Regions from separate parts of the Streptomyces sp. NPDC058371 genome, predicted to be linked through region 1. Evidence: riboswitches for the same ligand, from Rfam matches in the RefSeq annotation. Region 1 holds a riboswitch; the other holds the start of a gene.
The links. A riboswitch is a leader RNA that binds a small molecule or an ion and turns the genes downstream of it on or off. The one in region 1 is predicted to bind thiamine pyrophosphate.
Positions count from the first base shown of each region.

Region 2: it holds a riboswitch for thiamine pyrophosphate, as region 1 does, so the genes downstream of both, ACFWM2_RS02710 (purine-cytosine permease family protein) here and ACFWM2_RS20190 (thiamine ABC transporter substrate binding subunit) in region 1, are expected to answer to the same signal.

Region 1 is NZ_JBHXJC010000006.1:126,250-131,019, forward strand. It holds gene ACFWM2_RS20180 (ABC transporter ATP-binding protein) at 1-175, opposite strand, end outside; gene ACFWM2_RS20185 (ABC transporter permease) at 175-1,905, opposite strand; gene ACFWM2_RS20190 (thiamine ABC transporter substrate binding subunit) at 1,881-2,963, opposite strand; TPP riboswitch at 3,043-3,148, opposite strand; gene rlmN (23S rRNA (adenine(2503)-C(2))-methyltransferase RlmN) at 3,233-4,339, opposite strand; gene ACFWM2_RS20200 (phosphatidate cytidylyltransferase) at 4,452-4,770, opposite strand, start outside.
Region 2 is NZ_JBHXJC010000001.1:623,172-627,941, forward strand. It holds gene cobF (precorrin-6A synthase (deacetylating)) at 1-334, opposite strand, end outside; gene ACFWM2_RS02695 (DUF309 domain-containing protein) at 369-896, opposite strand; tRNA gene ACFWM2_RS02700 (tRNA-Pro) at 1,012-1,085, shown strand; gene lexA (transcriptional repressor LexA) at 1,193-1,867, opposite strand; TPP riboswitch at 2,101-2,195, shown strand; gene ACFWM2_RS02710 (purine-cytosine permease family protein) at 2,185-3,606, shown strand; gene thiD (bifunctional hydroxymethylpyrimidine kinase/phosphomethylpyrimidine kinase) at 3,603-4,454, shown strand; gene ACFWM2_RS02720 (ArgE/DapE family deacylase) at 4,623-4,770, opposite strand, start outside.

The sequences.
Region 1 (4,770 bases):
CCGCCACCGCCCGCAGCAGTGTCGACTTGCCGCTGCCGCTCGGTCCGAGCACGCAGACGATCTCGTGCTCGGCGACGTCGAGGCCGACGGCGTCGAGCACGGGCCGCCCGCCGAACCGTACGGTCGCCGCCTCGATGCCGAGCAGGGCACCCCGCACCTCCGTGAGCCTGGTCATCAGAACTCCCCCGTCGGGTCGGTCCGCAAGCGCTCCAGAACCAGCAGCGCCACCGCGCACACCACCATCAAGATCGTCGAAAGGGCCATCGCCTGACCGTAGTTCAGGTCACCGGCACGACCGAGGAGCCGGGCCACAGCGACCGGCAGCGTCGGATTGTCCGGCCGCGCGATGAAGACGGTCGCCCCGAACTCGCCCAGCGAGACGGCGAAGGCGAACCCGGCCGCGATCAGCAGCGCCCGCCGCACCATCGGCAGATCGACCTCGCGCCACACCCGCCACGGCGACGCCCCGAGCACGGTCGCCGCCTCCCGCAACCGCTCGTCCACCGCGCGCAGGACGGGCAGCATCGTGCGGACCACGAACGGGACACCGACGAGTGCCTGCGCGAGCGGCACCAGGATCCAGGAGGACCGCAGATCCAGCGGCGGCTCGTCCAGGGCGATCAGGAACCCGAAGCCGACCGTGACCGCGGAGACGCCGAGCGGCAGCATCAGCAGCGCGTCGAACCCGCGGACGAGCCGGCCCGCACGCCGGGTGAGGGCGGTGGCCGCGAGAGCGCCGATCAGCACGGCGACGGCGGTGGCGGCGAACGCGTACTGGAGCGAGTTGCCGATCGCCTCGATCGGCGCCACCAGGAAGATGCCGCCGTCCTCGGAGGTGAGCGCTCTGTAGTACGCCAACCCGTAACCGCCGGGGGTGTCCAGGGACCGCTGGACCAGCACCCCGAGAGGCAGCACGAGCAGGACGGCGATGCTCGCGAGGACCCCGGCGAGCAGCGCCCACTGCCCGGCCCCACGCGGCCGGCGCGCGGTCATCGAGGCGTCCACCAGACGCAGGGCGGTCTCCCGGCGCCGTACGGTCCAGGCGTGCACCGCGAGGATCGCGCCGACCGCCACGAACTGGACGATGGTCAGCACGGCGGCGGTGGAGAGATCGAAGATCTCCGAGGTCTGCCGGTAGATCTCGACCTCGAGGGTCGAGAAGGTGGGGCCGCCGAGGATCTGCACCACACCGAACGAGGTGAAGGTGAAGAGGAAGACCATGAGAGCGGCAGCGGCGAGGGCGGGCCCGAGAGCCGGCAGGGTCACCTTGCGCCAGGCGGCGAACCGGGAGGCGCCGAGCATCCGCGCGGCCTCCTCCTGACGCGGGTCGAGCTGCGCCCAGAGACCGCCGACCGTCCGGACGACGACGGCGTAGTTGAAGAAGACGTGCGCGAGCAGGATCGCCCAGACAGTGGTGTCCAGCCGTACGCCCCACAGCTCGTCGAGCAGCCCGCCCCGGCCGACCAGCGCCAGGAATGCGGTGCCGACGACGACGGTCGGCAGCACGAAGGGGACGGTGACCACCGCCCGCAGCACCTGCTTGCCCCGGAACTCGAAGCGCGCGAAGACATACGCGCCGGGGAGCGCGATCAGCAGCGTGAGCGCGGTCGACGCGCACGCCTGCCAGGTGGTGAACCACAGGACGTGCCGGATGTCGGACTGGGCGAGCACCTCGCCGATCCGCCCGAACCGCCAGACCCCGTCGGCCTTGAGCCCGCGGCCGACGATCGCCGCCACCGGGTACGCGAAGAAGGCCGCGAAGAACGCGACGGGCAGCGCCATCAGTCCGAGCCGCGCCGCGCCGCCGCGGGAGAGCCCCCTGCGCGCCCGGGACGCCCCGGGCTCCCCCTGTTTCCGGGACTTCCCGGGCGGCCGGGGCGCTACTTCAGTACGAGTGAGGTCCACGACTTGACCCACTGGTCACGGTGGTCGGCGATGGTGCCGGGGGCGAGCGTCTCGGGGTTCTTGGCGGCCGGCCCGAACTCGGTGAACTCGGCCGGGACCCGGGCGCCCTCGACCACCGGGTACACGAACATGTTCAGCGGCATGTCCTGCTGGAACTTCTTGGTGATCAGGAAGTCCAGCAGCGCCTTGCCGCCCTTGGCGTTCTTCGCGTTGCTCAGCAGGCCCGCGAACTCGATCTGCCGGAAACAGGTGCCGGTGGCGACGCCGGTCGGCGCGGTCTTGGGCCGCGGATCGGCGTAGATGACCTCGGCGGGCGGCGACGAGGCGTACGAGACGACCAGTGGGCGGTCGGCCTTCGCCTTCTTGCCACCGGCCGAACCGGAGAACTCGTCGTTGTAGGCCTGCTCCCAGCCGTCCACGACCTTCACGCCGTTGGCCTTGAGCTTCTTCCAGTAGTCCTGCCAGCCGGTGTCGCCGTACCGCGCCGCGCTGCCGAGCAGGAAGCCGAGGCCCGGCGACGACGTCGAGGCGTTCTCCGTGACGAGCAGGTTCTTGTACGCGGGCTTCACCAGGTCGTCGAAGGACTGCGGCGGGGCCAGCTTGTGGTCGGCGAAGTACTGCTTGTCGTAGTTGACGCAGATGTCACCGGAGTCGATGGGTGTGACGCGGTGCTCGGCCTTGTCGAGCTGGACGTCCGCGGCGACGGCGGACAGGCCCTTGGCCGCGTACGGCTGGAAGAGTCCGTTGTCGAGCGCGCGGGACAGCAGTGTGTTGTCGACGCCGAAGAAGACGTCGCCCTGCGGGTTGTCCTTGGTGAGGATGGCCTTGTTGACGGCCTGCCCGGCGTCGCCGTCCTTGAGGACCCTGACCTTGTACCCGGACTCCTTCTCGAACGCCTTGAGCACGCTCTTCGAGGCGGCGAAGGAGTCATGGCTGACGAGGGTCACGGTCTTGGACCCGGAGCCGGCGTTGTCGTCGGACGAGCCGCACGCGGAGAGCGTGACGAGCCCGAGACCGGTGGCGACGACCGCTGCCGTCAACCTCTTGGTGGTGCTCACTGAATTCCTCCTGGGATGACCAGGAAGAGACGCGGCCCTGCCCGGGAACCTCTGATAGTTCCCGGGCAGGGCGCAACAGCTTGAGTAACGACCGAACTTCCTACCCAGAATGACCTGGGCAAGGTTCAGAGGGTCTGCGGCCTGTGCCGCACTCTCAGCGCTGTGGCGCTCCCCTGTCGGAATATGAAGATGTACGTACGCCAGTCAGACTACCGCTCCCTCGCCGGAACGCGGCTGGTGGCTCCCCGGTGACACCGGGCAGCCGGGTCCTAGCGCTCCGCCGCCGCCAGCTGCCCGCAGGCCCCGTCGATCTCCTGGCCGCGGGTGTCCCGGACGGTGACCGGCACGCCGTGGGCCGCGATGGCCTCGACGAACGCCTTCTCGTCCTCGGGCCGCGAGGCGGTCCACTTGGAGCCGGGCGTCGGGTTCAGCGGGATCAGGTTCACGTGCACGGGCTTGCCCTTGAGCAGCCGTCCGAGCCGGTCACCACGCCACGCCTGGTCGTTGATGTCACGGATGAGGGCGTACTCGATGGACAGCCGGCGCCCCGACTTGGCCGCGTACTCCCAGCCGGCGTCCAGCACCTCGCGCACCTTCCACCGCGTGTTCACGGGGACGAGGGTGTCGCGCAGCTCGTCGTCCGGCGCGTGCAGGGAGATGGCGAGGCGGCACTTGAAGCCCTCGTCGGAGAACCGGTGGATCGCGGGCACCAGGCCCACGGTCGACACGGTGATTCCGCGCTGCGAGAGCCCCAGACCGTCCGGCTCGGGGTCGGTGAGCGCCCGGATCGAGCCCACGACCCGCTTGTAGTTGGCGAGCGGCTCGCCCATGCCCATGAAGACGATGTTGCTCAGCCGCGCCGGGCCACCGGGAATCTCGCCGTCCCGCAGGGCGCGCATGCCGTCCACGATCTGGTGCACGATCTCGCCGGTGGACAGATTCCGGTCCAGCCCGGCCTGTCCGGTGGCGCAGAACGGGCAGTTCATCCCACAGCCGGCCTGCGAGCTGATGCACATGGTGACCCGGTCCGGGTACCGCATCAGCACGGATTCGACGAGCGTGCCGTCGAAGAGCCGCCACAGGGTCTTGCGGGTGGTGTCGTCGTCACAGCTGATGTGCCGGACGACGGACATCAGCTCGGGCAGCAGCGCTTCCTGCAGCTTCCCGCGCGAGGCGGCCGGGATGTCCGTCCACTGCTCCGGGTCGTGCGCGTACCGCGCGAAGTAGTGCTGCGAGAGCTGCTTGGCGCGAAACGGCTTCTCACCGATCGCGGCAACCGCCTCTTTACGCTCGGCGGGCGTGAGATCGGCAAGGTGCCGCGGCGGCTTCTTGGCTCCGCGGGGGGCGACGAAAGTGAGTTCTCCGGGCTTAGGCATAGCTCTACCAGTGTCGCAGACATATGAAGAGAGGCCCGCCGCCCTGTGGACAGCGAGCCTCTCACTCAAGAACTGCAGGTCAGCGACGTACAACAAGGTCAGGGCGCAGTGGTCAGCCGGAGCCCACGAAGATCACCAGGAGCAGCCACACCACGGGTGCCGTCGGCAGGAGCGAGTCCAGCCGGTCCATGATGCCGCCGTGCCCCGGCAGCAGCGTGCCCATGTCCTTGATGCCCAGGTCCCGCTTGATCATGGACTCGCCGAGGTCACCGAGCGTGGCGCTGGCGGCCACCGCGAACCCGATGAGCAGACCCTGCCACCAGCTGCCGTCGTCGATCAGGAACTGCATGCACAGCGCACCCGCGGCCATCGCGAAGGTGACCGCTCCGACCAGGCCCTCGCGGGTCTTGCCGGGGCTGATGCGCGGCGCC
Region 2 (4,770 bases), on a different contig from region 1:
CCAGGAACGCGCCGCTGCCGTCCTCGCTCAACTCCTCGACGATCAGCCGCTCGTAGAGGGCGGCGCGGGCGCTGCGCCAGTCACCGACCGCGGGTGAGTAGGCCGCGCCCCCGGCGGCCCGGTCGCGATCCGGGTCGCGCGCTTCGACCAGCCGGTACGTCCCCTCCGGCAGATGTGCGTCGAGGATGTCACGGCGCAGCTGAACGAGGTCGGACTTCACCTCGCCCTTGTCCAGGATGAAGAACACGTCCGTGCTCTTCAGCGCCTTGACCGCCTGCAGGGTCAGCTGGTCGGGATCGCCCGCCCCGATTCCGATGACATGAATCTTTCGCACGACCCGAGTCTGCCCCACGCCACTGACAGCCGGTCTATCCGGGTTCACTCCCGCGCAGTCGCGGCGCCCACGCCACCGCGTCGACCGCCGTACCGTCCCGCTCCACGACCCCCGCCAACCTCCGCGCCCAGGCCGCCAGTTCCGCCAGATCCATCCCGTACGGCCGGTTCTGTCCGGATTCGGCGGCCCACTGTTCGGCGGCGCCCGCCCCGCGTCGCAGCAGCCGGGCGCCGCCCGTCGTGTTGCCCCGGGCCGCATGGGTCAGCCCCACCGCGAGCTGGGCCAGCCCGCGCCACAGCGCGCGCTCGTCCGCGGGACCCGACTTCCAGGCGTCCTCGAAGACCTCGTGCGCGTGGAACGGCTTGCCCGCGGCCAGCAGCGCCTGCGCCTCGACGACCGTCTCGGCGGGGCTGCGTACGACCCCTTCGGGTTGCCGCTCCACCCCGTCCGCGCCGTACGGCAGGGGCCGGCCGAGCCCGTCCCGGGGACGGGCGTTGCGGGCCCGTCCCTCCGTGTCCCGGTCGCGTCGGTCGTCAGCCCCGGCCCTGGAAATCCTGCTCATGCTCCGATTGTCCCGCGCCGGCCCCGGTGCCGCCCCCGCGCCCCCGGCGGACCGGCCTGTGGCGTGCGGTAAAGTGCTGTTCGCGCGATCACGCGGTTCACCGCGGCGAGCGCACCGGGACGTGGCGCAGCTTGGTAGCGCACTTGACTGGGGGTCAAGGGGTCGCAGGTTCAAATCCTGTCGTCCCGACGGTGCGAAGGGTCTTCGCGGGCGAAAGCCCGCGGGGGCCCTTTCTGTTCGCACCGGTCCCGCGGGGGCCGGACCGCACCCGGAGCGGGGCGGCACCCTCGCCACCGCTACAACTGGCGCATCAGGCCCACCACTCGGCCCAGGATGACCGCGTCCTCGCCGGGAATCGGCGCGTAGGCGGAGTTGCGCGGCATGAGCCACACCTGACCGTCCTGCCGGCGCAGCTGCTTGACCGTGGCCTCGTCCTCCAGGAGCGCGACGACGATGTCGCCGTGATCGGCGCTGTCCTGGCGGCGGACGGCCACCACGTCGCCGTCGCAGATGGCCGCCTCGATCATGCTGTCGCCGCTCACGGTCAGTGCGAAGAAATCGCCGTCGCCGACCATCTGGCGCGGCAGCAGGTAGATGTCCTCGATCGCCTCTTCGGCGAGGACGGGCGTGCCCGCGGAGATGCGGCCCACCAGCGGTACTGCGGCCGGCTCCGGCCCGCGGTCGGCGTCCAGACTCGGCGCCCAGGTGGGCCGTACCTGATACGCGCGGGGCCGGTGCGGATCGCGGTACAGGACGCCCTTTCGCTCCAGTACCGACAGCTGGTGGGAGACCGAGGAGGTGCTCGCCAGCTCGACGGCCTCGCCGATCTCACGCATGGACGGCGGATAGCCCTGCCGCGCCACCTCGGTCCTGATGAACTCGATGATGGCCTGCTGGCGGCCGGTCAGCTCGCCCTGCACCGACCCGGTCCCGGGCGGCCGGCCGCGGCGTGCCCTCGCGAGGTTCTCCACCTGCGCCCCCTCCGTTCAAGATCCCGTCAGTGCGTCACCATAGCCCGCCCTCCCGGACAAAGGGAACGTCGTCCGCGTATCACGGTATTCACTCCCAGGCGTCCCTCCCCGGGCACACCGTGCGGCGCGGGCGTGACCCGCCGCACCGGCCCGGTCACCGTCCGCCGACCGCGCACGGCTGCCGTCCGCCCCACCACCTGGACGTACGCGCGGGCCGGGCTATCCTGGCCGGCGTACCGGACACGGGGTGCCCCGCACGAGGGCTGAGATCACACCCGTCGAACCTGAACCAGTTAGGACTGGCGGAGGGATGTCTCATGTCATTGCCGCATGCCCGCGGTGAGGTGGCCGTCGGGTCCCCGCAGCGCGTCTTCGACGGGCGGATGCCCGCCGCTCCCGGTGATCTGCGGGTCGAGGCCCGTGGCATCGCACCCGTCCCCGAGGACGCGCGGTACGGCAGCCCGGCCCGGCTGTTCACCGTGTGGTTCGCCCCCAACCTGACCATGACGGGCGTGTTCACCGGCACCGCCGGCGTCGCGCTCGGCCTCGACTTCGCCACCGCCCTCACCGCCGTCGTCCTCGGCACCCTCCTGGGCGCGGTGCCGACCGCCTACCTGGGCACCTGGGGCAGCCAGACCGGTGCGGGGCAACTCCCGCTCGCCCGGCTGGCGTTCGGGCGGGCCGTTGCGGTGCCGGGCGCCCTGCAGTGGCTCTCCTCGATCGCCTGGGACGCGCTGATCGGCCTGTTCGGCGGGGACGCGCTGGCCCAGCTGTGCGGCTGGCCGTTCTGGCTGGGCGTCCTGGTCATGATGACCGCCCAAGGGGCTCTCGGTGTCCTCGGGTACGAGGCGATCCACCGGCTCCAGACCGTGATGACGTTCGCGCTCGCCGCCGCCTTCGCCGCGCTGACCGCCAAGCTGCTCGGCGGCAGCCACCCCGCCGCCGTCGCCACGGTCCATGGCGCCGACCGGGCCGGCGCGTTCGTCCTGACCTGCACCATCGCACTGAGCCTCGCGTTGTCCTGGGCCCCCTACGCCAGCGATTTCAGCCGGTATCTCCCGCGCACCGCGTCCCGGCCGCGGATGTTCTGGTGCACGCTGCTCGGCGTCAGCGTGTCCTTCGTGGCCGTCCAGGCACTGGGCCTGTGGGGCGCGTCCGTCTTCACCGACCAGACCGCCCGAGGCGTCGACACCCTGCTCGGCGGCGGCGTCCTCGGTGCGTTCGGCCTGCTCGCCGTCGCGCTCGCGGCCCTGTCCAGCAACGCCATGAACGACTACAGCGGCTCGCTGGCCCTGCAGACCATGGGGGTACGCCTGCCGCGTCCGGTCGCCGCCGCGCTGGCCGCCGCCCTCGGCTTCCCGCTCGTCCTGTGGATGCACGCGGCCGACACCACCACCCGCTTCCAGAACGTGCTGCTGCTCGTCGGCTACTGGATCCCCGGATTCGTCGCGATCGTGGCCGTCGACTGGCTCGTCCGGGCCAGGGCCCGCGCCGGCGCCCCGGTCGACCTGGCCGCCGAGAACGCCCGCCCGCAGCAGTGGTGGCCCGCGCTCACGGCGTTCGTCGTCGCCTTCGCCGCCGCCGTCCCGTTCATGAGCACCAGCCTGTACGTGGGTCCGGTGGCCGACGCCCTGCACGGCGCCGATCTCGCCTACGGGGTGGCCTTCGTCGTGGCGCTCGCCGTGTACGCCCCGCTGCGCCTGGGTCTCGGCGCTACCTCGAAGGAGACCCGGTCATGACACAGCCGGCCACATCACCCGGTGCCGCGACCGCACCGGTTCCGGCAGCCGCCGTCGCGCCGCCGCGCGTCCTGACCGTCGCCGGGTCGGACTCCGGGGGCGGCGCCGGTATCCAGGCCGACCTGAAGACGATGCTCGCGCTGGGCGCGCACGGCATGAGCGTGCTGACCGCGGTCACCGCGCAGAACTCCCTCGGGGTCCAGGGGGCGTGGGAGCTGCCGGCCGAGGCGGTGCGGGCGCAGTACCGCAGCGTCGTGGACGACATCGGCGTACAGGCGCTGAAGACCGGCATGCTGGCCTCGCCCCTGCTCGTCGAGACCGTCGCCGAGCTGCTCGCGGACACCGCCGCACCCGTGGTCGTGGACCCGGTGAGCGTCTCCAAGCACGGCGACCGGCTGCTCGCCGACGACGCGCTGGACGCCGTACGGACCGTACTGCTGCGGGTCGCGACGGTGGCGACCCCGAATCTCGACGAGACGGCGCAGCTCACCGGGGTCTCGGTGACGAGTGAAGGGGACATGCGCCGGGCGGCGGAACGGCTCCTGGAGTACGGGCCGCGGTGGGTCCTCGTGAAGGGCGGTCATCTGCCGGGCGAGGCCGTGGACCTGCTGACCGACGGCCGCGAGGAGCACTGGCTGCGGGCCCCGCGCCACGACAACCGCCATACGCACGGCACGGGTTGCACCCTGGCCTCCGCGATCGCGGTCGGCCTGGCGCAGGGGCATCCGGTACCGGAGGCGGTGCGCCGGGCGAAGGAGTACGTCACGGGTGCGATCGCCGCGGGCTTCGCCCTGGGCGCGGGCCTGGGCCCGGTCGACCACGGCTGGCGGACCCGCCCGCGCCGGTGACGCGCTGCGCCCGCACTTGGTTGTCGAGGTGAGCCGGGCGCGTCTCGCCGAGCGGGTTCCTGCGGTTCGGGTGGGCACCGGGCTCCCGCGGTTCGGGTCGGCCGGGGTCGCCTTCCGCTACCGGGTCCCGGCGGGGGTCGTCGTTCGGGTCGGCCGGGACGCCTCCCGTTACCGGGTCCCCGCGGTCCTGAGTGCCGTGAGGACCAGCGTGCGGGCGACGGCGACGGTTTCGGTGAGCGATACGCGTTCGTCGGGGCCGTGGGCGAGGCGCACGTCGCCGGGTCCGTACTGCAGCGTCGGTATGCCCGCCGCCGCG